DNA from 3 places in the Bacillus sp. JJ1566 genome. Region 1 is predicted to be linked to each of the others. Evidence: predicted binding sites of a transcription regulator. Region 1 holds the regulator's gene; each other region holds the start of a gene.
The links. The regulator LexA, encoded in region 1, represses DNA repair genes until DNA is damaged. The targets are predictions, from matches to a motif close to CGAACATATGTTCG.
Positions count from the first base shown of each region.

Region 2: pcrA (DNA helicase PcrA) is a predicted target of LexA. The motif match lies at 7,186-7,199, and genes of this name have one in related genera.
Region 3: V7112_RS18185 (YolD-like family protein) is a predicted target of LexA. The motif match lies at 6,342-6,355, and genes of this name have one in related genera.

Region 1 is NZ_JBALOP010000056.1:13,337-24,351, reverse strand. Features, by position in the region: gene V7112_RS20120 (VOC family protein) at 1-250, shown strand, start outside; gene V7112_RS20115 (YneF family protein) at 337-561, opposite strand; gene sirA (sporulation inhibitor of replication protein SirA) at 652-1,092, opposite strand; gene tkt (transketolase) at 1,237-3,240, opposite strand; gene V7112_RS20100 (DUF896 domain-containing protein) at 3,328-3,558, opposite strand; gene lexA (transcriptional repressor LexA) at 3,964-4,590, shown strand; gene glnA (type I glutamate--ammonia ligase) at 4,670-6,004, opposite strand; gene V7112_RS20085 (MerR family transcriptional regulator) at 6,054-6,455, opposite strand; gene V7112_RS20080 (aminotransferase class I/II-fold pyridoxal phosphate-dependent enzyme) at 6,563-7,843, opposite strand; gene hflX (GTPase HflX) at 7,859-9,121, opposite strand; gene spoVK (stage V sporulation protein K) at 9,416-10,342, opposite strand; gene hfq (RNA chaperone Hfq) at 10,768-10,992, opposite strand.
Region 2 is NZ_JBALOP010000010.1:105,086-116,100, forward strand. Features, by position in the region: gene pruA (L-glutamate gamma-semialdehyde dehydrogenase) at 1-1,034, opposite strand, end outside; gene V7112_RS06045 (CamS family sex pheromone protein) at 1,357-2,583, opposite strand; gene ligA (NAD-dependent DNA ligase LigA) at 2,597-4,603, opposite strand; gene pcrA (DNA helicase PcrA) at 4,808-7,036, opposite strand; gene V7112_RS06060 (heptaprenylglyceryl phosphate synthase) at 7,232-7,918, opposite strand; gene V7112_RS06065 (YerC/YecD family TrpR-related protein) at 8,393-8,695, opposite strand; gene V7112_RS06070 (DUF3048 domain-containing protein) at 8,729-9,778, opposite strand; gene V7112_RS06075 (adenine deaminase C-terminal domain-containing protein) at 9,859-11,015, opposite strand, start outside.
Region 3 is NZ_JBALOP010000049.1:15,410-26,424, reverse strand. Features, by position in the region: gene V7112_RS18210 (acetoacetate decarboxylase family protein) at 1-87, opposite strand, end outside; gene V7112_RS18205 (acetoacetate decarboxylase family protein) at 339-1,091, shown strand; gene V7112_RS18200 (sodium/proline symporter) at 1,263-2,708, shown strand; gene V7112_RS18195 (acetoacetate decarboxylase family protein) at 2,733-3,440, shown strand; gene V7112_RS18190 (amidase family protein) at 3,595-5,067, shown strand; gene V7112_RS18185 (YolD-like family protein) at 5,979-6,311, opposite strand; gene V7112_RS18180 (TetR/AcrR family transcriptional regulator) at 7,243-7,860, opposite strand; gene V7112_RS18175 (SDR family NAD(P)-dependent oxidoreductase) at 8,011-8,754, shown strand; gene V7112_RS18170 (uroporphyrinogen decarboxylase family protein) at 9,022-9,963, opposite strand; gene V7112_RS18165 (hydantoinase B/oxoprolinase family protein) at 9,989-11,015, opposite strand, start outside.

The DNA.
Region 1 (11,015 bases):
TGGGAATCAGCAGTTACATTTAATCGTCCTACCTGAATCCCAAACGATTCGGAAGGATAAAAGCATTAGCAGTAGAGAAGGTCATTTTGCACTTAGAGTTCAAAACTATTACGACACGTTAAATTGGCTTTCAATGCATAATGTAACCGTTCTAGAGAAACCAGATAGTGTTAGCGGTTTTGCGCAAATTTTCTGTGCCGACCCTGATGGAAATTTAATCGAATTAAATGTGGACCAAATGGATTTATAAGAGCGAATACAAAAAAGCCACTCTTTTAGTGAGATCTCACTAGAAAAGTGGCTTTTTATGGAAGTTGAAACTATGTTGTTCAACTTTTATTGCTTGTCCATTTGACCATTCATTGCTTTTAGCATTTGATTGATCTTCTTTTGTGATGGCTTTTGACCCATTTGCATCATCATTACTTTTAGCATTTGCTCATTGATTGGTGGATTTTTCTTTAAGTAGTTCATCATGTATTTACGCGCAATAAAGAATCCTAATGCAGCGCCACCAAGTAAAGCTACCACTATTAAGACGATAGCTAACCATATTTGCATCATACAAAAACTTCCTCCTTCATGTTGTCTCATTACAGTGTACTAAACCAATAGCAATTATACAATATTTGTTTTATGTTTTCATAGCCTTTATACAAACTTTCTTTCCTTAATTGGATTTAGCCAACCATATTTATTTGTCAAAAAATCCATCGCTAGAAAACATCGGTCATATTTACGTAGGATTTCAAAAAAGGCTGTTTCAGCTTCGTAGCTTCCAGTTGACTGCAAATGAATGTAATTAGGATGTATTGTTAGTTTTGCATAGCTATTAAATTCATTCCATTCTAGAGTGTGTATATGACTTTCACGTTCATAATAGGAATAATGGCTAAGGCTAGATTCAATTTTTTGCTGGATACGCAATGTTGGAATTGCCCTCGTTATAAACTCAATTTGTTTATATAAAACTTGTTTCCGCTCTTTTACGGAATGGCTATATTCTAAAAACAGATGATAGATTAGTGATTCACGCCCAAAGTAATGAGTGGCAAATTCTTCTTCTATTAAATAAATATGATACTCTCTCATACTCTTTCCTCCCAATACTATCGTTAATGAATAGTATATTCGAAAGAGTCTGTGTTTTTTGTCTGAAACTGGAGTAAGAATCGTCTAGTTTTGTCGAAATCAGTGTTTACAAAGATAAGGGGCCGATTTCGACCCCTTTATACGTTATTGCAGTAATTGCTTTACTCGATTTACGACATTTTCAACGGAGAATCCATATTCTTTCATTACAATTTCACCTGGTGCAGAAGCGCCAAATCCGTGAATAGCAAGGATATCTCCCTCATCCCCGGTATATCGCTCCCATCCAAGTGGTGTTGCCATTTCAATCGCTAATCGCTTTTTCACATGTTTAGGAATAACGGATTCTTTATATTCTTTTGATTGTGCCTCAAAACGATCCCATGATGGCATACTGACTACAGATACCTCAATATTTTCGTTTTCGAGTTGTTTTTGTGCCTCCACTGCAAGACTTACTTCAGAGCCTGTTGCTAAAATGAGGGCTGCAGGTTGTCCTGATTTTGCAGGTGATACAACATATGCACCTTTTTGTACACCCTCATATGCGTTTTTATCTGTTCCTTCTAAAGTAGGTAGGTTCTGTCTTGTTAAAATAAGGGCTGTAGGAACATCTTTTGACTCAATTGCAGTTCTCCATGCAGCCGCGGTTTCATTTCCATCAGCTGGTCTAATCACAGATAAATTTGGCATTGCTCTTAATGCTGGCAATTGTTCAACCGGTTCATGGGTTGGTCCATCTTCTCCAACCGCGATACTGTCATGTGTAAACACATATGTGACCGGTATTTTCATTAAGGCAGCCAGTCTTATCGCCGGTCGTAAATAATCTGAGAACACAAAGAATGTTCCACCAAATACTTTAAGACCACCATGTAGAGCCATACCGTTTAAGGCTGCTCCCATTGCAAATTCCCGAACTCCAAACCAAATATTGCGCCCACTATAATCATTAGGCATAAAATCAGCTGCATCTTGGATCATCGTTTTATTTGATCCCGCTAAATCAGCAGAACCACCAAAAAATTGTGGTACACTTTTTGCAATCGCATTTAATGCTTCACCAGACGATGCCCTTGTTGCGAGCTTCTTTCCTACTTCATAGACTGGCAACGTTTTTTCCCAGCCATCTGGAAGTCTACAATCAATTGCCATTTCTAATTGCTTTCCAAGCTCTGAATTGCTATTTTTGTAATCATTAAATAATTGGTTCCATTCTTGTTCACTTTTTTCGCCGGCCTTTTTCACAGTTTCCTCAAAATGGGCATAGACCTCACTTGGAACATGAAAATCATTTTCAAATGTCCAATTGTATGCTTCTTTTGTTAGTTTTAATTCATCAGCACCTAATGGTTCGCCATGGGCCTTTGATTTACCAGCACGATTTGGAGAACCATAACCAATTGTTGTTCGAACCTCAATCAGTGCAGGACGTGTTAAATCTCCTTTAGCTTCATCAATTGCTTTATCGATTGCATCAACATCATTTCCATCCTCTACACGAAGATACTGCCAACCATATGCCTTGTACCGTTGTTCAATTGATTCCGAGAGTGCCTGGTCAAGGTCACCATCTAGAGAAATATCATTTGAATCATATAAAACAATTAAACGCCCTAATCTTAAGTGACCTGCTAGTGATGATGCTTCCCCAGAAATCCCCTCCATCAAGTCACCATCCCCACAAATGGCATATGTATAATGGTTTACAATTTCTAATGAGTCTTTATTGTAAACACCCGCTAAATGACGCTCAGCCATCGCCATCCCAACAGCCATTGCAATACCTTGCCCGAGCGGACCTGTTGTTGCATCGACACCAGCTGTATGTCCATACTCTGGATGTCCAGGAGTTTTACTTCCCCATTGGCGAAATTGCTTTAAGTCATCTATCGTCAAGTCATAGCCTGATAAATGAAGCATACTGTACAATAATGCAGATCCATGCCCCGCTGATAGAACAAAGCGATCTCGGTTAAACCATTTTGGATTTTTAGGATTATGCTTCATATGTCTAGTCCACAGGGCATATGTCATTGGGGCTGCTCCCATCGGCATTCCCGGGTGTCCTGAATTTGCTTTTTCAACTGCATCAATCGAAAGTGTTCGAATCGATGCTATCGACAAGTCAGTTATTGAGTGTGTCATAAAACAAAACATCCTTTCAAAATAATAGTCGGTTCTTATCTAGTATGCACAAAAAAAAAGAATACATAGAAATCTATGTATTCTTTGTTAATGTAATCTTTTGCGTTTACTCTCTTTTAATTTTTCAGGGGTTACATCATTACCCTCAGGATCTACAACCTTTACCGAGTGTAAGGTATTTGTCATTGAGCTTCTAAAAACGCGTAAATACTCTTGTCTAAGCTCTTGTTGTTCTTCTTTTTCTTTATCCGTAAGGCCAACTGACTTTGCTTTTTTTGCAAGGACATTGATCCGATTAAGTTTATCTTTTGAAAGCATAAAATTTCTCCTTGTTTCGTCTTTTCTAAATCATAGTTCATAGTACTAGATGAAAAGATTTTTTACAAGTAGTTCACTTTACATCACTAGCTGGCACTGATAAAAACCATTCCCATACTTAGTAAAACAAATAATACATAATAGATAAATCCACCTTGTAATTTTTTAAACATGTCATTTTCACTCCTACAGAATGTTTGTTCGCATTTGATGTTTTTATTATATACCGAACAAATGTTTTGTGTCAACAAAAATTCGAACTTATGTTTGTATAATCTACCAAAACATGCTATACTCTACTTAACAAATTCGATATTTGTCGAACAAAAAAGACAAATAACCGAACATGAAAAAGAATGAGAATTAGATACATATAAAAAATTAAAAGTAAGGGGATGAGTGTAGATGACGACAAAGCTTTCAAAACGGCAGCAGGACATATTGAATTACATAAAACAGGAAGTAAAAGATAAGGGCTACCCACCTTCAGTAAGAGAAATTGGGGAAGCTGTTGGACTAGCATCAAGCTCAACAGTCCATGGCCATTTGTCCAGACTTGAAAGTAAAGGCTTAATCAGAAGAGACCCGACCAAGCCACGTGCAATTGAAATTTTACAGTCCGATTCAAACGAAACAATTCCAACTGCAAAAGTTGTAAATGTTCCTGTCATTGGTAAAGTTACTGCAGGTCAACCAATCACAGCAGTTGAAAATATTGAAGAGTATTTTCCACTACCTGATCGGTTTGCCGCGCACGATGACCAAATCTTTATGCTTGAAATTATGGGCGACAGTATGATTGAAGCAGGAATTCTTGATGGGGACTATGTTATTGTTAGACAACAGCATACAGCAAATAACGGGGATATTGTTGTTGCTATGACAGAAGAAGATGAAGCAACTGTAAAACGTTTCTTCAAAGAAAAAGATCATATTCGTCTACAACCAGAAAACTCAATGCTAGAACCAATCATTTTAAAGAACGTATCCATTCTAGGTAAAGTTATCGGGGTATACCGTACCATTCATTAACAACCAAAAGGACCATTTCTTATTGAAGTGGTCCTTTTTTATATAGAAAAACCCCTAACAAATGTTAAGGGCCTCATTCTTAATACATCGTCATATATTGCTCGCGTTCCCAAGGGTGAACCTGGGTTCTAAACATATCCCATTCAATCTCTTTTGCTTCGATAAAGTGTTCGAACAGATGTCCGCCTAATGCCTTGATTAACACTTCATCCTGTTTTAATTTTTCTAATGCAAGTGCCAATGTTGGTGGTAAATCCGCAATTCCTGCTTCATTACGCTCTTCTTTATTCATAACATAGATATTTCTGTCAACAGGTGCTGGTGGTGTAAGTTTGTTCTTAATCCCATCTAAGCCTGCAGCCAGTAATACAGCCATTGCCATATAAGGATTTGCTGATGGGTCGACTGAACGCACTTCAACACGTGTGCTTAAACCACGTGAAGCTGGGATACGAACAAGTGGACTTCTATTTTGAGCAGACCAAGCAACATAACAAGGTGCTTCATAACCAGGTACTAAACGTTTATATGAGTTTACAGTTGGATTTGTAACAGCTGTAAAGTTAGGCGCATGTTTTAAAATACCTGCTATGAAATGCTTTGCATTATCACTTAATTGAAGGTCGGCATTTGGATCAAAAAATGCGTTTTCTCCACCTTTAAATAATGAAAGGTTACAGTGCATTCCAGAACCGGCCACTCCAAATAATGGCTTCGGCATGAATGTTGCGTGTAAACCATGTTTGCGGGCAATTGTTTTTACTACAAGTTTAAATGTTTGAATTTCATCACAAGCTGTAAGGGCATCTTCATATTTAAAATCAATTTCATGCTGACCCGGTGCTACCTCATGGTGTGAAGCTTCAATTTCAAAGCCCATTTCCTCAAGCTCTAATACGATATCACGGCGGCAGTTTTCACCTAAGTCTGTTGGCGCTAAATCGAAGTATCCCCCATTATCATTTAATTCAAGTGTGGGTTCACCGTTTTGATCTAATTTAAATAAGAAAAATTCAGGTTCAGGGCCAAGGTTGAAGTCTGTAAATCCTAGCTCTTCCATTTCTTTTAGGACTCTCTTTAAGTTATTGCGAGGGTCTCCCTCAAATGGGGTACCATCTGCATTATGAATGTCACAAATTAAACGAGCAACCTTCCCTTTTTCAGCAGTCCACGGGAATACTACCCAAGTATTTAAGTCAGGGAATAGGTACATATCGGATTCTTCGATACGCACAAAGCCCTCAATGGAAGAACCATCAAACATCATTTTATTACTCAATGCTTTTTCTAATTGACTTACAGGAATTTCAACATTTTTAATTGTTCCAAGGATGTCTGTGAATTGTAAACGAATAAATTTCACATTCTCTTCATTTGCTAAACGAAAAATATCATCTTTCGTATATTTGGACATTAAGTCTTCCTCCCCAAACCTAGTTGTAAGTATAGTTTGTTATTCATTCTTAATGAAAAAATCTCGACATATCACTATGATGAGGACCTGATTGCTTCTTAAACCTGCCTGCTTGAAGCAATTCATTCCTCAGCAATTTTCTTAGCTCAGAATTAGATATTTCATGTTTCACAGGCTCCATAAGTTTTTCTTCAACGATTGGTTGCTGTTTTTGAACTGCGAAAATTTGTTTAATTCCTGCTAGGTTGACTTTCTGCTCGATCAAGCTTTTAATCTCAAGTAATCGATCAACGTCATTAAATGAATATAGTCTACGATTTGTTTCGGTCCTTGCAGGAGAAATCAAACCATGTTCCTCATAATACCGGATTTGCCGGGCGGATAATTCAGTTAATTGCATGACAATTCCAATCGGAAAGAGTGGCATAGAACGTCGAATTTCATCACTCATATGGGATCCTCCTTTGCAAAGAATAATTTGATTTTAAATGATGTTAGATTATCTGTCAAGTTCATGTTAGATAACCTCACATGGAAATAAATAAAAAAACAGAGGCATTATTCCTCTGTTTTTATGGATATAAGTTGTTTTGAAAGTAAACGATTTAAGGCTAAACAAATTGCAATTTTTACATGTGAATAGGTAAGACCACCTTGTACGTACGCCACAAATGGTGGGCGCGTTGGTCCGTCCGCAGTCAGTTCGATGCTCGCACCTTGAATAAATGTACCTGCTGCCATGATCACATCGTCCTCATACCCTGGCATATAGCTTGGATATGGAGTTACATGAGAGTTGATTGGTGAAGCGAACTGTATGGCCTGACAAAAGGCAACCATCATATCTTTGTTGTCAAATTGAACAGATTGGATTAAATCTGTTCGTTCACTATCCCAGCTCGGCTCTGTCTTAAGACCCATTTTCTCTAAAATCGCTGATGTAAATACTGCTCCTTTTAAAGCTTGTCCTACAATATGTGGAGCAAGGAACAATCCTTGATACATTTCCTGAAGAGTGTAAAGTGATGCACCAGCCTCCGCTCCAATTCCAGGGGATGTCATTCGGTATGAGCACGCTTCAACGAGTTCTTTTTTCCCAACTAAATAACCACCTGTTTTTGCAAGCCCGCCTCCCGGGTTTTTAATAAGTGAGCCAGCAATTAAATCGGCCCCAACATGACATGGTTCCTGAAGCTCAACAAATTCACCATAGCAATTATCAACAAACACAACAACATCCGGTTTAATTTCCTTCACAAATTCAATCATTTCTTTAATTTCTTCAATAGTGAAGGATGGTCTTGTTGCATATCCTTTTGAACGTTGAATCCCGATCATTTTTGTATTCTCATGAATCGCATTTTTAATTGCTGCAAAATCGGGTTTTCCATCCGCTGTTAAATCGACAGTATTATAGCCAATATGAAATTCCTTTAATGATCCATTTCCTGAACCACGAATACCCACAATTTCTTCCAATGTATCATATGGTTTCCCAGTTATATAAAGTAATTCATCATTTGGGCGTAATACTCCAAAAAGTGCGATAGAGATTGCATGTGTCCCTGAAATAATTTGTTGACGGACAAGTGCCGCCTCACCGCCGAAAATATCGGAGTAAACAGCTTCTAGTGTATCTCGTCCCATATCGTCATAACCATAGCCTGTCGACGGTATAAAATGAGAATCACTCACTCGATTGTCTTGAAAGCTTTTGAGTACACGAAACTGATTATGATCGATATTTTTATCTATCTTTGAATGTACTTCTTTTATTTGTTGTTCTGTTTCATCTACTAATTTCGAAATTAGTTTACCATAATCTAATTCTGTAAACATGTTATTTTCCCCTCTTTATGAATAAAAATCCCTAAGCTGTCGTAATAAAGAATGACTTGGAAAAATAAAACCTGTGCAGTCATATTTTTCAGTATCCTCATTGTAATACAGTTCTTTTAAAATCGTTTCTTGTTTTAATTGTGCTAATATCCTACCTTCCGAGCTAGGTAGTGAAACCTTGTATTCTTCCATCTCTTGTGTCATGGAATCCTCTACCCTTGTCTTAATCATCACTAAATCATTTTTATCAAATGCACTAACCAAAACGGATTTAGATTTTGATGACGGAACAAAGTCAGGATGAACTTTATCTTTTTTATTATAAAGCGTTAATATCGGAATTGACACGACTCCTAATTCATCCAAAAGCTTTAACACCGTTTTTTCATGATTAAAATAATCTGGATTTGACGAATCAACCACATGAACAATTAAATCTGCTTCCTTTACTTCCTCAAGCGTAGAGCGAAATGCAGCGATTAGTGAAGTTGGCAAATCTTGAATAAACCCGACTGTATCAGTTAAAAGTGTAGTTAGTCCACATGGGAGTATCATTTTGCGAGTCATTGGGTCAAGTGTCGCAAACAATAAATTTTCCTCAAATGAATCAGCCTCTGTTAATCGATTAAATAAGGTCGATTTTCCCGCATTTGTATAACCTACCAATGCGATTTGATATGTATTGTTTTTCTTTCTTCGTTCACGATATCGCTCACGGTGCTGCACAATGACTGATAATTGATTTTTAATATCATCGATTCGTTTATGAATATGGCGTCTGTCTGTTTCTAGTTTTGTTTCACCAGGTCCCCTTGTCCCAATTCCTCCACCAAGCCTAGATAATTCTATCCCTTTACCTGTTAGTCGTGGAAGAAGGTATTGAAGCTGCGCTAATTCTACCTGTAATTTACCTTCTTTGGAATTAGCTCTAGAAGCAAAGATATCAAGAATAAGCTGGGTTCTGTCAATAACCCTGCTTTCAAGCTTAGATGAGAGGTTCCTTACCTGACTAGGTGATAATTCATCATTAAAAATGATAACATCTGGCTCTAATTCTTCTTCTAGAGTAACTAGTTCCTCCACTTTTCCTTTACCTATATATGTTGCTGAATGGACACGTTCCCGCTTTTGCGTAACAGTCATCACAACCTGTCCATTTGCTGTTTTAGTCAATGACTGTAATTCCTCGAGGGAATATTGGAACCTACTTTCGTCCTCGGTTTGAATCTGACAGCCTACAAGTATGGCTTTTTCTAATACTTTCTTTTCGTTTGCCAATCGGTTTACCTACTTTCTAAAATCAAATGCGCCTTGGCGTATTTGCGCCCGATTTTTTTAGGCCCGCACGAGGTGGGTCACAAAGACGTTGCCACAGGACGTGGCGTTTTTAGTCTTTGATTTTACCGCTCGAAAAACTACCATTGAAAAATCGTGGCATCCACCGGAGGTCTTAACTTTATTCAGTAGAAGTATGAGCTTCTACTGAATAAAGTAAAAGGTCTTTTACCTTAGGCTATCATATCAAATTTATCATAGAAATGAAATAAACCGCCTATTAAGCAGGCGGCAGGTTTATTCTTTAAAAATTAGATCCTGTGTTCTGATTGTTTGAAGCTCCTGTTTACTGTAACTATCATCAATTAATAATCTCATTGCTTGTGTACGTATCGATTTTTCAATGACATTCCGTACATAGCGACCATTGCTAAATTTCCCAGGGGACGTATCCATTTTTACATCATGTAAATGCTCTCGCAATTTTCTCTCTGCCTCAGGACTGAAGATATATTCACGTTCTTCCATCATTTTTGCCGAGATTTCCATTAACTGATCAACTGAATAATCTGGAAAATCAACGACTAGTGGAAAACGGGAATATAATCCTGGATTTAACGAGAGAAAGTGTTCCATTTCTTTTGAATACCCCGCTAAAATCAAGACAAATTCGTGTTGCTTGTCTTCCATATGCTTTACTAAAGTATCAATTGCTTCCTTTCCAAAATCCTTTTCTCCACCTCTAGCTAGCGAATAAGCCTCATCAACAAATAAGATACCGCCAATTGCCTTTTTAATTAAATCTCTTGTTTTTTGAGCGGTATGACCAATGTATTCCCCGACTAAGTCAGCTCTTTCCGCTTCAATTAGGTGGCCCTTTGAGAGAACATTCATTTGAAGAAATAGTTTTCCTAGTAAGCGAGCAACCGTGGTCTTTCCTGTTCCAGGATTACCTTTAAACATCATGTGCAATGCTTGTTTTCCTACCTTTAACCCCTGTTCCTCACGTTTTTTATTAATATAAATCCAAGCATATATTTCTTTTACCATTTTCTTCATTTCTTCCATACCAACAAGAGCACTCATTTCTTCCTCTATTTCTTTAAGAGCTGCATGTTTCGTTTGGATTTTCGCAGAAATAGCTTCTTTTGACGTAGAATGCAGTACCTTTAATTTCTTTTTTTCACCATTTAAAACAACATTTATTTGTCCATTGTTTTTCATTGTAATTGGTTGATCCAAGAGCTCTCACCTCTCTCCTATGTGTGTACATTATACGTTGTCGGGTTAATTTCGTGACAAAAGCCCAAGGAAAAAACAAAAGCTCTAAGCGCACCCGCCTATCGGTGACAAGAATAAGTTGAGCGCTGACAGAAGCTGCACTTTACCTTCCGAAGCGATTGGCTAGACCATAGATCCGATGGCGCCTGAAGCTAGAGGTAGACACGCAAAATACGTTTTTCCTTTATATTTCTACAAATTTTTCTTAGTTGTTACAAGAAATTCTTGCTTTTTGTCAAAGATTGCGCTTTCCCAGAAAATATTTCATATACAATAAGTATATGAGGTAAAATCCAAATCTTGATGAAAAAATAGACAAGATAAAAAAACAACCCTACTTTAAAAAGTAAGGTTGTTTTTGCGTTAAACTATTCCAGCTCAAGTTTAATATTTTTTTGCGGGGCAAAAGTAGAGATTGCATGCTTATAAATAAGCTGTTGCTTCCCTTCTGTTTCTAATAAAACTGTAAAATTATCAAATCCTTTTACTAATCCTCGTAATTGGTATCCATTTAATAAGAATACAGTTACAAATGTCCCATCCTTACGCAGTGTGTTTAAAATTTGGTCTTGAATATTAATTGCTTGTTTCATGAACAGTCCTCCTCTAGATCTTC
Region 2 (11,015 bases), on a different contig from region 1:
TTAGTTAATTCAACAGCACGGTTTAAAACCTCATCATATACATCTTCTACAACAACTGCTCGTGAACAAGCTGAACATTTTTGTCCAGAGAATCCAAATGCAGATGCAACAATTGATTTTGCCGCTAATTCTAAATCTGCTTCTTTATCAACGACAATTGTATCTTTACCGCCCATTTCCGCGATTACACGTTTCAACCAAATTTGGCCTTCATTTAGTTTGGAAGCACGTTCGTAGATTCGTAGACCCACATCACGTGAACCTGTAAAACTAATAAACCGAGTTTTTGCGTGATCTACTAAGTAGTCACCAACCTCAGAGCCACTTCCTGGAATATAGTTAACAACCCCTGCTGGTAATCCTGCCTCTTCAAGAACTTCCATGAATTTTGCAGCGATTACTGGAGTTGTACTAGCTGGTTTAAGTAATACAGTGTTACCTGAAACTAAGGCAGCTGTTGTCATGCCAGCCATAATCGCAAACGCGAAGTTCCAAGGCGAAATGACAACTCCTACACCTAATGGGATGTAAGTAAAACGATTATGCTCAATTGAACGGCTTTCTACTGGAATTCCATCCTTTAATTTTAACATTTGACGTCCATAGTACTCCATGAAATCAATCGCCTCTGCAGTATCCGCATCCGCTTCATTCCATGGCTTACCCGCTTCTTTTACGAGTATAGCGGAGAACTCATGCTTGCGGCGACGAACAATCGCTGCAGATTTAAAAAGAATATCAGCACGCATTTCCGGGCTTGATTTTCTCCATGTTTGGAAAGTTTCATGGGCGACCTTCATAGCCTTCTCAGCTAACTCACGATTTGCTTTTGAAACACGGCCAATCACTTCTTCCTTGTTTGCAGGGTTAACAGAGACGATTTTATCTTCGGTTGAGATACGCTCACCACCAATGATTAGGTCGTAATCATTGCCTAAATAAGCTTCAACAGTTTTAAGGCCGGCCTCAAACGCTTTCTTATTTTCTTCAATTGAAAAATCCGTAAATGGTTCATGTTTATATGGTACTACCATTCTACTTCGCCTCCCTTTGTAGTAAATCAAATGCGCCTCGGCGTATTTGCGCTCAGATTTTTTAGGCCCACACGAGGTGGGTCACAAAGACGTTGCCACAGGAAGTGGCGCTCTTAGTCTTTGATCCTACGCTCGAAAAATTACCCTTTAAAAATCTGTGGCACCCGCCGGAGGCTTTAACTTTATTTAGCAGGAGTAGGAGCTTCTGCTAAATAAAGTTAAACTAACAATATCATTCTACTAAAATAAAGCGCTTTCTTCAAATGAGAATGAACACAAAAAATAAGACCTAACCCAAATGGTTAGATCTTGTTTTCTGCGTTTAATTATAGACGTGTACGGTTGGTTCACTTTCACCTGCATCCCGTATGATGACACTTTCTGCACCACTTTCGGATTCTATATAAACCTGAAGTGAAATATAGTTCTCAAAATGCTCCATGATTAGGCCTGTTACATATTGGGTAAATCCGATTACCTCTGCCTTTCCATAGAATTGCATTGGAATGGTTAACGTGAGCTCCTGTAATTCTTCATCCTTGTAAAAGCCTTTTCCGACAACTGCTGTGAAATTCGGGAAAAAATCCGCAATCGCATCAGAAAAGTTTTGTACCATTAATGAGTCCTCACGATAATTATTTTTCGCCTCTGTTGATGGGAAGAAATAATACTTTTCATTGATGGTTTCCCACTTTCCAATTTTAAAGGAGTTCGCATCTACCTTTGCCTTCATAATAAAGTTCCCTGGAGCAACAGAGCTAGCCGCCTCCTGTTTAAATAGAGCAACAACTATAGGAATATCCCGAATACTTGTATATTCTTTCTGGGTTCGAATTCGGTTAATGATTTCCTCAGCGGCTTTTTTCCCTTCGCTCTCAATATCGGCATTGGATATCTGTACATCCCTTGGATAGCCACCCATTGAAGCAGGAAGATTGTAATAGTGATGGGAGTTCATGCCAATCCCGATGACAATCCCTCCAACCTCTAATTTATCCTCATTATTTTTAATTAAATAATTTTGCTCCGTAATCGCCCCAATATAAATCGGGCTTTTTTGCATCGCCGCTTCATAACCTGGGTCCTCATTTGAGGTGTCAAAAATCGGATTTAGCCCTTCATTTGGCAATTCTTTCACACTTTTTAAATTTTTCGCTTTCGCTTGCGCCACTTCATAGGCTTTTTGCTGAGCATCGGATCTTTTTCGCTTTAACCAGTCTTGAACCGTTTCTTTTTCTAAATACTGCCCTTCCTGGAAAAAGTATTTATTCGATGGGAATTGATCCTGAGCAATTCGCATCAATCCAGTCTCAAATTCATCAATATCCAAACGATTGTTAATATACGCTGAGACAATCCCCCGTGCTTTTCCTGTTTTATAAGGGATAACCGCTTTATAATAGGAATCTGAAATATTATATCTAGGTATGATCGCTTTTTCTGCTTTTTTATCTGAATCCTGAACGACCTCTGTCTCTTGGTCAAATTTCGGGGCACATCCAGATAAGAGAAGCAACAACGCCAAGCCTAGAATGTATAGGTTTCTCACGCTCGAACACCTCTTACTTCCTTAGTTCTTGTACCAGTCTATCCTCATCCCAAATCTCAATTTGCAAATCCTGTGCTTTTGTAAGCTTTGAGCCAGCTGCTTCACCTGCAATTAGAAGATCTGTGCTTTTACTTACACTTCCTGTAACTTTTCCTCCAAGAGCCTCAATCTCTGCTTTTGCATCATTCCTAGTTAATTGCTCAAGCTTCCCTGTGAGGACGATGGTTTTTCCAGCAAAGTAGGAATCACTATCTTCCACTGATACAAGCTTAGGACCCTTGTATTCCAAATTAATACCATATTCACGTAGTTCATTTAAAAGATCATGAACCTCTGGTTGCTCGAAATAAGTGACAACCGCATCTGCCATTTTTTCCCCGATTTCATTGATTGCCGTCAGTTCTTCCAGAGTAGCAGCCTGAAGCTTATCCATTGTTTCGAAGTGCTGTGCTAAGGTCTTTGCAGCCTTTGCCCCCACATGGCGAATTCCTAAACCAAATAATAGCTTTTCTAAGGAATTAGACTTGGATGCCTCAATGGCAGTAAGCAAATTATCTACTGATTTTTCACCCATTCGTTCAAGATTAATTAGTTGTTCGTGCGTCAATGTGTAAATATCAGCAACATCGGCGATTAGTTTTTCAGCAAATAATTGTGAAATAACCTTTTCTCCGAGACCATCAATATTCATTGCATTACGAGAAACGAAATGAATTAAACCTTCCCTAATCTGAGCTGGACATTTCGGGTTGATACAGCGTAATGCTACCTCTGTGTCTAGGCGGACTAGCTCACTGTTACATTCAGGACAATGTGTCGGCATGAAGAACTCCGACTCATCGCCCGTTCGTTTTTCAACAAGAACATTCACAACCTCTGGAATGATGTCCCCTGCCTTTTTCACAACAACCGAATCTCCAATACGGATATCCTTTTCACGGATTAAATCCTCATTATGAAGGGATGCACGCTGAACGGTTGTACCCGCAACACGAACTGGCTCTAAAATCGCAGTTGGTGTAATGACTCCCGTTCTACCCACACTTAATTCGATATCGATTAATTTGGTAACGACCTCTTCGGCAGGAAACTTATAGGCAATCGCCCAACGCGGACTTTTTGCTGTAAAACCAAGCTCATCCTGTTGGTCGAAGGAATCAACCTTTATCACGATTCCATCAATTTCATACGCAAGTGTTGGACGCTTTTCTGTCCATTCCTTAATATAACCAAGGATTTCCTCAACGCTTGCACATTTTCTTCGTTCTGGATTTGTTTTAAACCCTGCTTCATCAAGCATATTAAGGCCTTCACTATGTGACTCAACACCTAAATTTGTTGTATCAGCAATGGCATATAAAAAGATATCGAGATTACGGCTAGCGGCAATTTTCGGGTCAAGCTGCCTTAATGAACCAGCTGCTGCATTTCGTGGATTCGCAAATGGTTCTTCCTCATTCTCAAGTCTTGCAGCATTTAGCTTTTCGAATGATTTTCTTGGCATAAACGCCTCCCCACGCACTTCAATATCAAGTGCCCTCTTTAAACGAAGAGGTATCGAACGGATTGTTTTTAGATTAACGGTAATATCTTCACCAATTGTCCCATCACCACGAGTTGAGCCTTGGACAAAACGCCCTTGCTCATAGCGAAGCGACACAGCAAGACCATCTATCTTTAACTCACACACATAGGAAATAGAATCACCAACTGCCTGTCTAGCACGGCGGTCAAAATCACGTAAATCCTGCTCATTGAATGCATTTCCTAGACTTAGCATAGGGATTTGGTGTTCTACTTTTCGAAAGGATTCGAGAACCTGCCCTCCGACGCGGACGGTAGGAGAATCCCCAGTCTTGAGTTCAGGGTATTCCTCCTCAAGCTGGATTAATTCCCGCATTAACCGATCATATTCTGCGTCTGGTACAGAGGGATTATCCAATACATGGTATTCATAATTGTATTGATTTAAAAGCTCATGAAGCTCATGAACTCTTTCTTGTGCTGCCATTTTGTCCATAGATCCAATCCTCTCCTTAATCAAATGCGCCATAGCGTATTTGCGCCCGATTTTTTTCGAGCTTGCCTCGAAAAATTTCCTTTGAAAAATCGTGGCATCCGCCGGAGGCATTAACTTTATTTAGTCAGGGGTCAAACCCCAAACTGAATTGTTTAGTTCTATTGCATTAGCATTAACTTTGATATAGGACTCTACTGAATAAAGTTAATTTGTCTTTGTGATTGGAGCAAATTTTGCAAGTAATCGTTTGATTCCTGTTGGACTAGGGAATGCAATGTCCAATTCCTTCGATTCCCCTTCTCCTTTTACACTAACAACCGTACCAATTCCCCATTTTTTATGCTCAGCCTTGTCTCCAACCTTCCAGCCAATTTCATCTCCACCAGTTGACTGTGCAATTGGTCTGGAGAATACTTTTCGTTCAGGTTGTCTCGATGGCGAAGATGATGAAGAAAACGGAGTACGCATTTGCTGTCTGCGCTGTTCACCTAAATCTTCAAGAAGCTCTTCTGGAATTTCCGCAATGAAACGGGACACTGGATTCATTGAAGTACGGCCATATAGAGTTCTCATTTGGGCATTCGATATATATAGCTCTTCCTCTGCCCTTGTGATTCCCACATACGCAAGTCGTCGTTCTTCTTCCATTTCAGCCTCTTCCATTAAGGAACGACTATGCGGGAAGACTCCTTCTTCCATGCCCATCAAAAAGACGACAGGAAATTCAAGTCCCTTTGCTGAGTGCAAGGTCATCAGGACAACAGCATTATTTTTATCATTTTCATCTTCATCAAGCTTATCAATGTCTGCTACCAATGCTAAATCCGTTAAAAAGGCCACAAGACTCTTATCATCATTAGCCTTCTCAAAGTTTTGTGTAACAGATAAAAATTCTTCTATGTTTTCGATTCGGCTTTGAGATTCAAGTGTTTTTTCAGTCTTCAACACTTCTAGGTATCCAGTCTTCTCTAATACGTTCTCCACCAATTCAGTAACCGATAAATAATCCTGCATCTGGCCCCAATTATGGATTAAATCACGAAACTCACGTAATGAATTAGTTATTTTCGCACTTAAACCGATTTGCTCAACCTCCTGCAAAGCTTGGAAGATTGATAGGTCCTGAGCAATTGCATAGTTTGCAATTTTATCAATCGAGGTTGCGCCAATTCCACGCTTCGGCACATTAATAATTCTCGCTAAACTAATATCATCATCTGGATTTGAAATAACGCGTAAGTATGCCAAAATATCCTTGATTTCCTTACGGTCATAGAACTTAATACCGCCGACAATCTGATAGTTGATATTAGATTTAAGCAACACTTCCTCCATTACACGGGATTGTGCATTGGTTCGATATAAAATCGCGATATCTTTATAGGAACGTTTTCCGCCATTTACGAGTTCACGTATTTTTCCGGCTACAAATTGCGCTTCTCCGGACTCACTGTCCGCACGATAATAGAAAAGCTTATTCCCTTCATCATTCTCCGTCCAAAGATTTTTTGCTTTACGATTCATATTATTTTGGATGACCTGATTAGCCGCCTTAAGTATTCGTTGTGTTGAACGATAATTTTGTTCAAGAAGAATTACTTTAGCATGTTTGTAGTCCTTTTCAAATGAAAGGATATTGGCGATATCCGCCCCACGCCAACGATAGATGGACTGATCAGAATCCCCTACAACACATAAATTCTTAAATCTTGATGCAAGGAGCTGAACTAAGATATACTGTGCACGGTTTGTATCCTGATACTCGTCCACATGGATATATTGAAACTTCCGTTGATAGAATTCTAGCACTTCTGGAACTCGCTGGAAAAGCTGAATCGTAGTCATAATGAGATCATCAAAATCAAGTGCCTGGTTTTTGCGAAGGCGTTTTTGGTACAACTTATAGACATCACTAACAATTTGCTCGTACATGCCACCCGCTGTTTTCTCATACTCATCAGGTGTTTGTAATTCATTTTTCGCACTACTAATTGTGCCAAGAATCGAACGTGGATCAAATTTCTTCGGATCGATGTTTTTCTCTTTTAAAATATTTTTGATAACCGAAAGTTGGTCGGTTGTATCCAAAATTGAAAAGTTACGGCTGAACCCCATCCGGTCGATATCTCTTCGTAAAATTCGAACGCACATGGAGTGAAACGTTGAAATCCAAATGTCTTCAGCCGCACCCCCTAAGATCGCTTGAACACGCTCCTTCATCTCACGAGCTGCCTTGTTCGTGAAGGTGATCGCCAAAATATTCCATGGAGCTATTTCCTTTTCCACCATTAAATACGCAATACGGTGTGTCAGAACTCGAGTCTTTCCACTCCCCGCACCCGCCATAATTAAAAGTGGACCATCTGTTGCTTTAACCGCTTCTTGTTGTTGTTCGTTTAATCCCGCTAACAATTTATTGCTGATAAATTGCAACTTCTTCACCGTCCTATTCATAATCAAATACGCCTTGGCGTATTTGCGCCCAGAATTTTTCGAGCTTGCTCGAAAAATACCTTTAAAAATCTGTGGCATCCGCCGGAGGCTATAATTTTATACATTCGGGGTTTTAAACTTGAATGAATCGAACATACATTCTATTTTACCCGATTTGCTAATAAATTTCCATGCTTATCCCTTAACAGCTTGTACTGTTTTTAAAGCTGTATTTAAGTCTTCATAAATACTATTTCCAACGACAACTGTGTCTGCGTGTCTGCCCATCTCTTTTGCTTGCTGGGCAGTCTTTATTCCACCGCCATAAAACAGTTTTGTTGTTTGTAGATTGTTTTTGACTGCCTCTACGACTTCTATATCGCCATAGGTTCCGCTATATTCTAAGTAAAAAATCGGGAGCGAAAACATTTTCTCCGCCATTATAGCATAGGCGATCGTTTCATCCTTCGTTAGGGAAGCATTGGCACGCGTAAGTTTAGCTGCCTTGCAGTCTTCGTTCAGGATGCAATAACCTTGCATAATCATTTCATCCCAATTCATAACTTCCCCATATTCCTTAACCGCCTCATGATGCAGGCCCATCATCCATCTTGTGTCACTGCTATTTAAAACGGTTGGAATAAAATATAAATCAAAGCCAGGTGTGACTGACTCTATATTTGAAATTTCTAAAACAGCAGGTACCGTGTGGCGTCGGATTCGGGACATGAGGTGAAGGACATTGTCTAGCGTCACCCCATCCGTTCCACCAACTATAATCGCATCAGTACCAGATTCACAAATTGCGTCTAAATGTTCATCGCTGATTTCCTTATTTGGATCCAGCTTAAAAACATGTCTCCATTCTCTAAAATCGTACATGAAGATCCTCCATTCATCTTTCCATTCCTCCATTATAACAAAACTACACGCATCTATTAATACCTAGGTGGATTTCGCAAAAAATGTAATAATTAGATGGCGGCTGATGAGTTTGGTAGGTAGAATCACATAAGCACCTTATTTAATTTCACTTTTGGATATGACAAAATCCTCTTTATCATTGGACTTTTGGTTGATAATGGTAAAGGTCATAGTAGAAACATCATATATAAACGGACTATTGGATAATAAAGGAAATGCCATAAACATAAACCTCACTTATAAATGGATATTTGTATGAATCTGGAAAAACTCATAGCATAAACTTCATTTACGAACAAACATTTGTATTATTTTGGTAAAAGCCTTGAGTTAAACTTTGTTATGATTTGTGATGAACTTTGAAAAATCCTGCTTTTAGAAAATTCCAAAGAAAAAAGCCGAAACCCCAAGGCTTCAGCTTTTCCGCATCCATTATTTTTTTTCCAATTCTTTCACACGGTCGAGCGCCATTTGATAGGCATCGTTCCCGTAGTTTAAGCAACGCTTTACACGTGAAATGGTTGCTGTACTTGCTCCTGTTTCTGTTTCAATCTTATGGTATGTGTTCCCTTCTTGAAGCATTCTAGCTACTTCAAGGCGTTGAGCCAATGACTGAATTTCATTTACAGTACATAAATCATCAAAGAATCGATAGCACTCCTCAAGGTCATTCAGTGAAAGGACTGCATTAAATAATTGATCAAGTTCTTTCCCACGTAATTTGTCAATTTGCATATAGATTAGTATCTCCCTTATTATGATGTTTTTTTAATTTCCAAACGAAACGGCACCTGGGATTCCTGGTGATGTTGGAATTATATTAATCCATGTTTTTCCTGGTACAAAGCCTACTTCTTCCCCATTTGCAAAAGGAACAATTCGTCCCTCAACATTTCTCCATTCAATTTCCTGTGCTTTTCCTTCTTGAAGCAAATAGCCTTTTCCTCCAGATGTTATATCAATCGCACGTCTACCATAATCATCAATAAGTCGATGATTCATCTCAACGATAAGTACATTATCCAGTAAAACCGGTGTATTCGTTTCTCGGTCTACAGTTTGAGCGCCTCCGCTATAACGCTCATACTTCCCTTTATCTTGATTAAAGTCATAGACTGCAGCAAAAATATCTCTTGATGAATAGGACACTCGAACATGCTCAGCTGGTGTTCCTTCAATACCACCTACTTCATCTTCTGATAAAAATCCAAAGCTTGGAACATCATCTTTCATTGAATATCCTTGTTTGTCTGCCCCTTCAAGAATATTTTCAAATGAAATATACGAGTTATGTGGAGCAACGTTATGGTTAGCCCTCCAAAATAGAGTACCATCATACACCATTCCATTAATGTTATCGACTTGCCCGCTATTTAATATTTGCTGGGCTTCAGGGCTCCAACCGTGTGCCACATATAGGGCATCAAAACCTTTGCTCAACTCAATATAATAATCTCTCGCACTACGAACAGGTCCAATAATCTCTGGTTTCTCACTTTGGAACACAGCAAGGAAGCGTGTAACATCTCCCTCAGCTAACACTTCATACACGACATCAGCCATGTGTAAACCTGATTGTGGCCGTGCTTGCGGATGATTGTTAACCATAACAGCAAAAGGACGGTTATTTACATCATCATTTGTTTCAATCCCGGTCAGTGGGAAAATATGTTCAAACTCTTGGGTTGGTTCTTCTTTTGCAACCGGCTCCGTCTGCTTTGGTTCATGCTCATCCTGCTGCTTCGCTGCTTCTTTATTACTACATGCTGCGCTAAGAAGTAATAGGAAAATTCCTAGAATGTATAAAGTCTTTTTCATTATCGAGCACACAACCTTTATTAAATTAAATTAAATGTAACTTGATAAATTTGTTTCACACTGCTGAATCCTTTTATATTTTAACGCATTATTGACGGAAAGAGTACTATTTTGTTCATGACATCGTAAATCCCTTGAGGTGTGATGCGAATATACGGCAAATGTGTAGACGACAAAAACGTCAATGTATAGATTGGATCACTATGGCTGTACCCACGTTCCCGTACTAAATGAACAAATTCCTTCTCGAGCGAACTTAATTCTACCACCGATTTTGCAGATGTAACTCCCCCTAAGTCCAAAGGAATCTCATGTAAAACCTTACCGTTTTCAGTTAGGACAATACCACCACCAATTTCTTTCATCCGATTAAAGGCAAGGAGCATATCATTTTTATTTTTACCAATTAGTACAAAATCACCCGTATTTGAAAAAGAACTTGCAAATCCGGAGATACGCTTAGCAAAACCTTTCACAATCGTGTTGACACGCCATTTTCCTTCACGGTCCAAAAGCATCAGGAAGCTTTCATCATGAGCCATTGAAAGTTCATCATAGGAGGCATCAATGGTAATCGAATATGGCTTCATAATCACGGCATTTTCCATCTTCATCCCAAATGGCATTGAAAACTGAAGGTCATCTAGTGTTAGTTCCCAGTTTGTTGCAAGATTTGAAAAACCTTGGCCACTCCATGGAAATTCCGGAAATGCATTCATGTCTTTATTATCCCGCTTTACCCAGACACCTTTAGCAAGAACTGATTCAGGTGTGGGATTGTCTTTTGCTGATAAAATATTTAGGTTTGCGATTCTTCCTGTTGCAATCATCCCATGGAGGTTCTCCATATTGTAATGCCTGGCAACATTAATCGTCGCCATATTGTAAGCATCGATGATTGGAACGCCTTTTTCAATTGCAATTTTAATCATGTTATCAATGATTCCCTGCCCGTAAAACGCCGGCGGTGAGCCATCAGTAGTAAAGATGAATTTATCATATTGATCAATGCCAATTTCATGAATTTCATCTAAAATTTTCGGCAAGTCTGGACGAATCGATGAGTATCTTAATGAGGTCGTGTATCCTTGAAGCAGACGATTCAATACATCTGTTCCAGTCATGGATTCATGATCACAATCAGCTCCCAATAGCATCATTTTTGCTAGCGTTCTTTCCGAGGCACCTGGAAAATGCCCTTCTACCTTTTTACCAATCCTCTTTGTTTCTTGAATCC
Region 3 (11,015 bases), on a different contig from region 1:
TGAAAATGGTGGAAAACATGATTCATTTACAAGTGGTGCTTGAATAGGAACCGTCCAAAAGTTTTGTACTTCATATGGTTTTTTCAAAATAATTACCTCCTACAAAATATAACTTATACATATTTTTACTAATGCAAAAATCATGCCAAACAGAAATTACCAATTATTAATAGTTTACAACCACTTAAAAAATAGAAGGTTACCGAAAAATCGGAAATCTACCGAAAAACGAGTAATTTTATACCAAACCCCAAGAGCATAATCAAGAAAATTCAGTTCCTCATGTTGGCACGTAACTTGCAAATATAAATATGTACATTACAAAAGGAGATGATCAAATGGAAAGGCCTTACAAAGTCCCACATGGGAACAATATGCCAGTGCAAGCACCTGTGTTTGACAATCCAACTGTTCCTTACAGCTGCCCAAATTTGAAAACGTTAACGGCCTATTGCCGGACAACACCAGAAATGATTCAAAAGTATTTAGAACCAACCCCATTTGAGTATGTTAGCGATCAATTCGTTGTATCCATTTCAGACTTCGGAAATGCAAGCAATGGTTCATTCTATGATGTTGGTATTATCATCCCTGTAAAATACAAGGATGTAGTCGGTGGATATTATATGTTCGAATATGAAAACACAACCTGGTCATGCATTGCAGGTCGCGAGCTATGGGGCTATCCGAAAAAATTCGCAGAGGCTTCATTGGTCGAAGAGGATGGAAAAATAACAGCAACTGTAACAAAGGATGGCGTTGATTTGATTCAGTTAAAAATGGACCTGAGCGAACAATTGGATCATCCTATTCCAGCTGTTCAAATCTATCCACACTTATTACTTTACACATTACCTCGTCCAGATGGACCTGGAATCCTAACACAGATGGTTCTCAGTCGTGATACTTCACCTGACTTTGTAACCAAATCAAGGCTAGAAGCACCGATTTCCGTAGAACTAAATGGACTTCCAAATGATCCACTTGATGAATTTCAACCTGTTGAGGTACTTGGAGGAACATACGTAATTGGTGACTTCCATGCCACTGAAGAAAACGGCTGGGCAAAAATCCTAAATAAACTGATTTAAAACATTATCAAGGTTGTGGGACGAGGAACTTGTCCCCATGACCCAAAATGGAGGAGTTGATTGGATGAAGGTGCCGTTTATTGTTAATTTTCTTTATATTGGTGTACCGCTATTGAATATTGTTGTGGCTTTTGTGCTTGTGAAGTTTTTTAGGAAAGAAGGTGATGTGGAATGATAGTAATTGCGATTACCTTAATTATATATTTGGCCTTGGTATTCTTTGTTGGGGTGTATGCCGGAAGAGGGAATGGCAATGATGAAGAAAGCTATTTTCTTGGAAAACGAGGTTTCGGTCCGGTTGCCACCGCGATTAGTGCGGGGGCGACAGATTCAAGTGGTTGGATTTTCATTGGTGCAGTGGGTTTTGCATACTCCTTTGGTGCAGTCAGTATGTGGATGCTACCAGGATTTGCTGCTGGGGTTCTTTTTAACTGGTTTTACCTGGGGCCTCGACTACGCAGTCAAGGTGAAAAACTTGGGGCCCTTAGCCTTGCCGACTTTTTCGATAAGAAATTAAATGATAAAACACATCTTGTAAAAATTATTGCGGGACTCTTAATTATCCTATTTTTCATTCCGTATATGGCATCCCAGTTAACGGCAGCTGGAAAAACTATTGATGTTCTCGTCGGTTTAGATTACAATATCGGCCTTATTGGAAGTGCAATCTTTGTCATTGCCTATTGTTTCACAGGTGGTTATAAATCAGTCATGTATACAGATGTGGTTCAAGGTTTTATTATGCTAGCTGTACTTTTCTTTTTCCCAATATACTTAATCTTCCATTTAGGTGGTTGGGGCGAGTTATGGTCACAGCTTCTAGCAGTGGATCCAATTTTAGGTCATACGGCCGCGGGGGCTACTGGATCAGCTGCATTTGGATTGATTGCCGGTTTGCTTTTCTATGGAATTGGAGAAATTGGGCAGCCACATATCCTACAACGTTTCTTCTCAGCAAAAGACAATGAAACTATCAAAAAGGGGCTTTATATTGCGGTTGCATGGGGAATCATTGTCATGACTGGTTCTAGTATACTAGGTCTTTGTGCAAGACTGATATTACCCAACTTAGCTGACCCAGAATACGCATTTCCAAGTGTTGTCATGGAGATAATGCCTTCGGTTATGACAGGGATAGTTGTTGGGGCCATTTTCGCCGCCATTCAATCAACCTTCTCATCACAGTTACTACTATCTGTACAAACACTTTCTAGTGACCTTCTAAAATCATTTAGTAAAAAGAAGTACAGTGAGGCACAATTGGTGAAGTTCACACGAATAACGATGGTCATTTTAGGTGTAATCGTTACTGGTTTAGCATTAGCGAATATTGATACTGTTTTCAAGCTCGTTGTGTATGCTTGGTCTGGAATGGCATCTGCATTTGGACCACTACTCGTGATGTTACTCGCAGCTCCTAGGGTAGTAAGTCGATGGGGTGCCATTGCTGGGATGCTCGTCGGAACAGTCTCTGCTTCGATTTGGTATGCAGTCGGGCTTAGCTCCTACATGATGGAAGTGGTACCAGGCATGATCTGTGCTACCCTGGCTATTTTCATCGTAAGTAAAATGGTACCAGATAAAACCATTTCACCGAACCAAAATATTTCAGGATAACACGTGAAAGGAAAGGAAGAATCAATGAAACCAAATTATGCAATTTTACCAGAGTATGCTCCTCTCTTTCCCGGTTTGCCCTATACCTATACCGACTATGAAAAAATCAGCATCTATGCAAAAGGAAAGCCAGAGATCATGCAATCCTTTTTACCGAAGGAATTTAAACTGGAGAGCGACATCTTTGAGGTATTCGTTCTCACCAATCATAAAATAGAAGGTCTCAATCCATATTCGGAGGGCGGTCTCATCATCCCCTGCTCCTATAAAGGGCAAAAAGGAGCGTGCATGGCCTATGAATATGTGGATTCAGATGATGCCCTTTGTGCCGGAAGAGAAATTTGGGGCTACCCGAAAAAAATAGGCGAAATCTCTTTTGAAAAAGTGGAAACAAAAATCAACGGAACAGTGACTAGAAGAGGAAAAAAGGTTATTCGTGTTACATTAGAGAAAAAGGAAAAAGAGGTAAATACCCCTCTCCTATTCCCAAGACTACAAGTAAAAAGAATGCCAGGTGTAGAATCCTCTGCCCCTGACCTAAACCTAGTGATACAAAACGAATTCTATCAAGCTATCAACACGGTCGAATGGTTTGGCGACGCAACACTTGACTGGGAATACTCAGAACAAGACCCACTCTCTCGACTTGGGCCAGTCGAAGTCCTCGGTGGCAAATACATCCGCGGAGGATTCACTCTAAATTATGGAAAAATAATCGATCGAATCAAATAATGGGATGCGGGTGGATCACGGGGACAGGTCCCTTGACCCACCATTTTTTTCCTAGGAACGAGGAACCCTCTGTCCCAAATGATTTACATTCAGCTATTGCAAGCTTATAGTTAATTTATAATATTTATAATTATTTTATAGGTGGCGATGAGGTATGGAACGATCTCCATTACAAACTCGAACATCTCGAATGTTAAATAATAAGGGAAAGGATAAAAAATTATGGCGCTGGAGTGCAACAGAATTGGCTCATGGAATTCGAACAAGACTCATTTCTTCTCGTGAGGCTGTTGAGAGTTCTTTGAACAGGATTGAAGAAGTAAATCCGGTGCTTAATGCCCTTGTTGAAGTACATGCAGAAGAGGCACTTGCTGTAGCTGATCAGGCAGATCTTGCTGTAAAAAAGGGAGAGCTGCTAGGACTTTTACATGGTGTGCCTGTATCTACAAAAGTGAACGTTGATCAAGCTGGACATGCAACAACAAATGGTGTTTTGGCTTTTAAAGATAATATCGCAGAAAAAGATAGTCCCCCAGTGGCAAATCTAAGGAAGGCAGGAGCTGTAATTGTAGGCCGCAGCAATACGCCAACCTTTAGTTTCAGATGGTTTACGAATAATGATTTGCATGGAAGAACTCTGAACCCTTGGGATAAAACACGTACTCCTGGTGGATCAAGTGGCGGGGCCTCTTCAGCTGTCGCGTCTGGAATGATGCCGATCGGGCATGGAAGTGATCTGGGAGGTTCTATTCGTCATCCAGCCTATGCCTGTGGAATCACCGGAATTCGTCCGACAATGGGAAGAGTTCCCGGCTTTTTCGGTCCTCCGAATGGAGATCAGTCACCTTCAGTACAATTTATGTCAACTGATGGACCACTTGCACGCAACGTTGCAGATCTACGACTTGCCCTGGCAAGCATGATTGAATTTGATCCGCGTGACCCACTCCATGCTTCAGTGCCTTTAATTGGGAAGCCGCTTCAAAAGCCAATTCGAGTCGGGCTATTACGTGATGTAGGTGTTGCTACCCCGTCATCAGTTGTCAATCAGGCTTTGAGTGATGCAGCCAATCGTTTAACGGAAGCTGGTTATATTGTTGAAGAAGTCAATCTTCCTCTATTCGCAGAGGCATACAGGCTTTGGTATTTATTAGTGTTGGAGGATTTCAGGACAAATATGCAACTTGTAGAGCAGTATGGAGACGAAGGAATGAAAAAGGCAGCGTTTAATTATTTCGCTAATGCAAAAGAATGGTGGGGAGAAAATCCAGGACTAACAGATTATATTAAGGGCTATGCACGTCGTGGAACTTTAATTCTCCAACTTCAAGTGTTTTTACAGAAATATCCACTATTACTGATGCCGGTCTCCGCCGAACAGGCTTTTGAACAAGATGCTGATATAGAAAGTGTTAAAAGCATGAGGCGTGTTATGGATGCTCAATGGTCCATGATGGCGATTCCATTGCTCGGATTCCCAGCTATTTCCGTTCCAACTGCTGTTGTGGATGGTCTCCCAGTTGGCGTTCAGCTATTAGGAAGACGCTTCCGAGAAGATACCCTATTTGATGCTGCGGAAGTAATTGAAGCTCACACACAAATCGAAACACCTATTGATCCAAGGTAGTTTGTAATAAAACTTACGTCTTTCGTCAATTGAATGTTAAAAGGAGAAGGACATGAACTTAATAAAGAATACATGTCTTTCTCCTTTTTAAACCTAATCTATGATTATAATTGAACTATATTTAATTTTCTTACATCTTAATTGATACATTAAAAACTCAGAAAGAACTCCGGCCATACATAGCAAATTGAATTACAATATCCTTAAATCATAAAAGCTAACTTTCCCAATTTTATCTTTATCAATTAAGCGAGAATTTAATTCTTGCTACGGCTGGACTTTGCTTCTCTAATCCATTTTTTTGGAAAACAAAATCTAAACTCATTGTCATATTTTTAATTAACTATATTCCCAATAGATTGCTGATTTTCTTTGTGAACTTAAGAAGTTATTAAAAAAACATACCCGCTCCTCTGTTGAACAGAGAGAAGCGGGATGTTTTCGATACTTATTTCTCGGGAGGGTTCATTCTTAAGTGGGGATTCTAGTGAGTGTTGATTATTTTAATTTCACTTCAAGCATGTTCGTCAATCTTTATTAGGATACTGAATCCTTGTGTTCTCGGATTATCTGGAGTGTTCTTTTGATACCCACGTTAAAAATAAGCAGTTTTAAAAGATTTTCGCGCTCCGAATCTGTAAAAAAATTTTCCCACCAAAAACCTCCATCTGTACTGGGGAAAATTTACTATATAGGTTTTAATCGACTGATTGCCCTCGTCCTTCAGCTTTAAATCACTTTGCACCGGGTCCCCTCTCTTTCTTAGAATGAAATTTCTTTTACTTTCTACCTAACTTACTTTACTTCTCGGTTTTTAAAAAAGAGTTTCAACTTATTGTAGAAATACAACAGTTTAATCTGAGTTATACATTATTCTTCTCATCATTCAAAGCACCCGTCACTTGCCATCATTATTCAAAATAAACTTTAACAATGTTGTTTAGCCTAGCCTTGCGTATTTCGTTAAATTTATCTAAAATTCTTAACTCATAACCTATTTGATCTATATAATGTACTTTTCCAGTTATTACTTGGAATTCTCCATTTTCGTACAGGGTAAACACTAGTTCTTGGTTATACTCCATTGCACTACATATTGTTTGGTTTATTTCTTCTAATAGATGTTCATCTAGGATCGGTTTTTCAACTTTTTTATAATCCCAATCCACCTTGTTATGAGAAGCCACCATTTCTGGTAACATAAATGCAGCCCCCCATTTCATTTTTCCACGATCTTTTATCATATTAGTCCCTCCTTATAAAAACATTATATGCGAATATACGTTCGATTAACAATTAAATAATAATCATCATTTAGTTGCTAGTAAAAAATAAACGTTAATCCTTCTTTTGGATTAACGCAAAAACAAAGTTCATATAACATCTGTTCTAAGAACCTTCCTACTTATTCCAACGGTTCCCTTCGAGTATGGTATTAATAATGATTGTTTAACTATAATAGGAAAAATTTGAACTCAGTGGAACTTATACTTCACATAAATTACAGTTTGGAAAATAAAAGCTAAGTTTTGATATCTAACTAATTAGTTTCAACTATATTGAACTAAGGACTACCTAAACGGTAGCTCTTAGTTTAAACAATACACCTTCGCTACAAACATCTGTTCTTTAATGTAATTGTTATACATCATCCAGCGAGGAAAATGTTTATTCATTCATTCAATTTACATGAGAGAACTAGCTTCTTACTCACATAAAAGACCGTCATTATCATTAATCGCATATATGGGTATAGCCAATGTTATATTTAAGTTAGTTAAGTAAATCAGCCTTCTCAGGAATCTGTAGTTCTGCCATAGCTTGCTCATAATAGTACACGTATCCCAGATATCATCAAATTCTTTACTAACGCTGCATGTATATTTAAAGGACTGTAAGTAGTCTAAAATGTCGCGAACTTGTCCTTGTGCATAAATAACTCTTACATCTACGCTCATATCAATGTTGTATGCAACCAACACAAGTTTTTTACCAAAAGTCGTCTGTATCGTATTTGTAAAGTTGCGGTCTATATACCTTATTGTCAAATCCATTGATACTGGAGTGCCTAGCAAATTGGGAACAGGACTGGCTTTTAAATCGTTATTTTGATTCTTAATTTCTATAGATTATATAAGGTTACATCTATAAGGAATAAGAATTTTAGGCATTTTCTTACTTTTTTTGTATCATCATTCCATTTAAAGCCAAATCAGCTAAAAAATCAGCCGTGTCTTTTAGTGGCATAATTTCAGATAACTCTTTAACTACCTTAGGATTGATCGTATTCTCTAAAAAAACTTGATAAAGCCTCGGATCACCGTTTCTAAAAACCCCTTCGTTTTGACCACTAGTAATAACTTCAACAAAAATATTTTGTAAGCTTTTCAGAAATGTATTGCTAAATTCTTCATTTTCTTTCTGTTCAATGAGCATATCGACAATCATTCCATGGATTTTTTTATGATTTTCACTAATCCTTGCATAACAAGCAAACAATTTTTTTACTTTTTCTTCTGCTGTATAGTTTCCTTTCAAAATCTCATCTTGCTGGTCGTAAATCTCAGAAATGACATTGGTTGCAACAGCATTGGCAAGCTGTTTTTTATTGTTATATCGGCGATAAACAGTGCCTATTCCTACATTGGCTTCTATTGCTACTTCCTCAATAGTTGCATCATATCCTCTTTCAGCAAAGACCTTTTTGGCAGCTTCTAATATAACACTTGCATTTTTACTTGCATCTTTTCTATCAGAACTTACGATAAATTTGTTTTCTGGTATCAATTCCATCCCCACTCTTTCTTTAGTTTATTATATATAAAATAAGAATAAGAGACAAAATACTTGAAGAATGAAAGGGAAACGCTTACAATAAAAGTGGAATGTGAATTCCGTTTTTGCTACAGGATTTATTAAATATATTTTAAAGGATGGGATTAGATGAGATTTCAAGACAAAGTTGTAATCGTAACAGGTGGAGCTAGTGGACTAGGGGAAGCAACAGTACTAGAATTTGTAAAAGAAGGTGCAAAAGTAGCTATTGCTGATATATCAGAAAAAGGACAAGCATTATCTGAAGAATTGAATACGCAAGGTTACGATACTATTTTTGTACAAACCAATGTAGCAAGCGAAAATGAAATGAAAAATCTAGTATCTAAGACTGTTGAAAAATATGGCAAATTAGATGTAATGTTCGCTAATGCTGGTATTAATATTGAAGCTGATCTTCATGAGTTAGACTTTGCTAAATGGCAAAAAGTAATTGATGTGAATTTAACAAGTGTGTATCTTTCAGATAAATATGCTATTGAACAATTCTTAAAACAAGGCAATGGCGGTGTGATTGTGAATACTGGTTCTATTCATAGCCTTGTAGCTAGAGACGGTCTTGCAGCTTACTCAGCTTCAAAAGGCGGAGTAAAAATGCTTACTCAACAAGTAGCTTCTAGATATAGCAAGGATGGAATTCGTGCTAATGCCATTGCTCCTGCTTACATCGAAACGCCACTGATCAATACATTATCACAAGATGTAATTGATGGTTTAGTAGATCTACACCCAATTGGTCGTTTAGGTAAGCCCATTGAAGTAGCAAAAACTGTCCTATTCCTTGCAAGTGATGACGCTTCATTCATATCAGGAGTAACCTTACCAATTGATGGTGGCTATACAGCTGTTTAATATTCAAGGACTATTATAAATTAAAAACAGAAGCTCTTTAAGCGAATACTTGGTATTTCTTTTAAGGGCTTCTGTTTTATTTATACTTGTGAAAGGAAATGTGATTTACCAAGTAAAATTTATCAACTAATGAAGAATCAAACCCTTATATTTCAATAAAAAACTCTGTGATTTTCAATGTGAAAATCACAGAGTTTTTGAAGTTAATTGCTTGTTTGCATCCCTGAAATAAACCAGTTAATCTTTTATAAAAGCCCCTATCTATGATTACAGCCAGTTTACTTCATCACAAATCATTGCAGTTTTTTCCTGAATCTCGCTTAAATTTATTTCTAAATCAAGTGGATAGCTAGACGATAAAAATAATCTTCTTTTTTTGTTTTCATTCCACAATGAAACTAACTGAGTAAGATCCAAATTTTCTTCCAAGTTTGAATTTGATAATGCAATTCCTTTTGTTTTTACAGAAGAGGCATTGGTGATAAATTCCTTTGAAGCTAATACAATTTCTGGCAAATCACTTGTTGATTCAAAGGCATCAACCTCAGGCGATAGGCGCAAAATTCCAAAAATATTATAATATTTTATTACGTTGAACAATGGTTTAAAAATGTCTTTACATTCTTCCCATAAAGCAGAATCTAATAAATCTTCATTAATGAGGATTCCGCCTACCTTTGCATCGCCAAAAGCTTTACAGAGTCCTATCAATGCTTGTGTTATTTCTTCAGCCCGCTTTTTCATTAATCCTAAATCTGAATTGCATTCTGCTCCATAAAGAGTTTTGAGAATAGTGACCGGGCCAGTTATAGTTGCAATAATCTGTAATTCTTTACCCTGAACCTTTACCAATCGCTCTACAACCTCTTTTACAACCGGTATTCTACCTCTTTCCAAAAAATCGGACAATAATAATCCTTGCGTAATCGGAATTTCTTTTACACTAGGCATTTCTTGATCCTTCCACTCTACAATTCCGCCGAAGGCCTCCGCCTCTAAAGAAGGGTCCAATGGTAAAATAATAGCATCATAGCCTAGAAGTTTTTGAGTATTCAATAATGCCGAGTACAAAGTATTATCATCTTGTAATATCGAAGGAATTGAAACTTGATCTACCATTGTTAAATAAGTACCCACCAATGGGAGAAAAGGAGGTCGGGTAACAGTCCGACCTTTAAAAAACTTTTGAACCAGTTCTTTTTTATCCATGGAACAACTCCTTTGTTTTTAAACCTTACATACGTACAATTTGTCGTAATGGCTCTGCATTCGGCCAACTTCCATAGTAAACAAGCGCTTCTTCAGGCGGTTGCTTTGTAGACCACTCAACCATAAATTCATCGTAGCTTCTCCCACGTCCTAACCGATCCTTTCTTTCGGCTTCTCTAAGCTTTTCAGTTTTTGCCTCATCAAGAGTTAATGTTTCAGGTTCATAGGAAACTTTATATATATTTTGTGCTACCCAATCTGAAATGAGTTCGTCCTTTAAATCTTTGATCACATTTTCTGGATTCCGATCAAGCACATCACCATACCCACCACCTCCGGTGGAATTCGCTACATATACATCACCATCCATAACAGGTGCAGCCGGACGTGGTGCACGCTCAACCACATAATCTCCTTCAATGGAGCGATTTTTTACGAGGTCCGCTGTGTTGACAGGAATATCTGCATCACCATTTTTCATTTTCTCAAAGTAATTGGCATTAACAATCTTAATACCAGGATGTGAAGGAGGTGGATATCCACCAAATAACCCTTGTGTGATTGGAACTTTATGATGCTTAATAATAGATTGATAAACTAAGAATGGTACGCCTTTAACAGCCCATGCCACATTTGTTCCAGCCCCACCACGATATTTTCCAAATCCACCTGAATCCTTCCAATGCTTAAAATATAAATGTACATGTGGCTGCTCATTCTCCATATCTTCTACATCAGGAGCTTTTCCCCACCAGCCCCAAGGGAAACCAAAGGAATTATCTCCATCCCGATGTGTTCTGGCTCCACTGCCTTCACTGTTCAGTACGTTTGCAAGCATATCTGCAAACGGAACTCCCCATTGGTTTTGGCCAGCGATTACAACAGCACAACCACCTGCCCCGTAACCACTTGTTGAAAGTTCTTTTACACCACTTGCATATAGCATTTTTGCAAATGCATTAGACGTTGTTGATAACACACAGCTATTTGTAATCGGTGAGTTAGCAACTGAAGCATCGACATTTGCATTTAAAAATGTACCTTGTGGAACA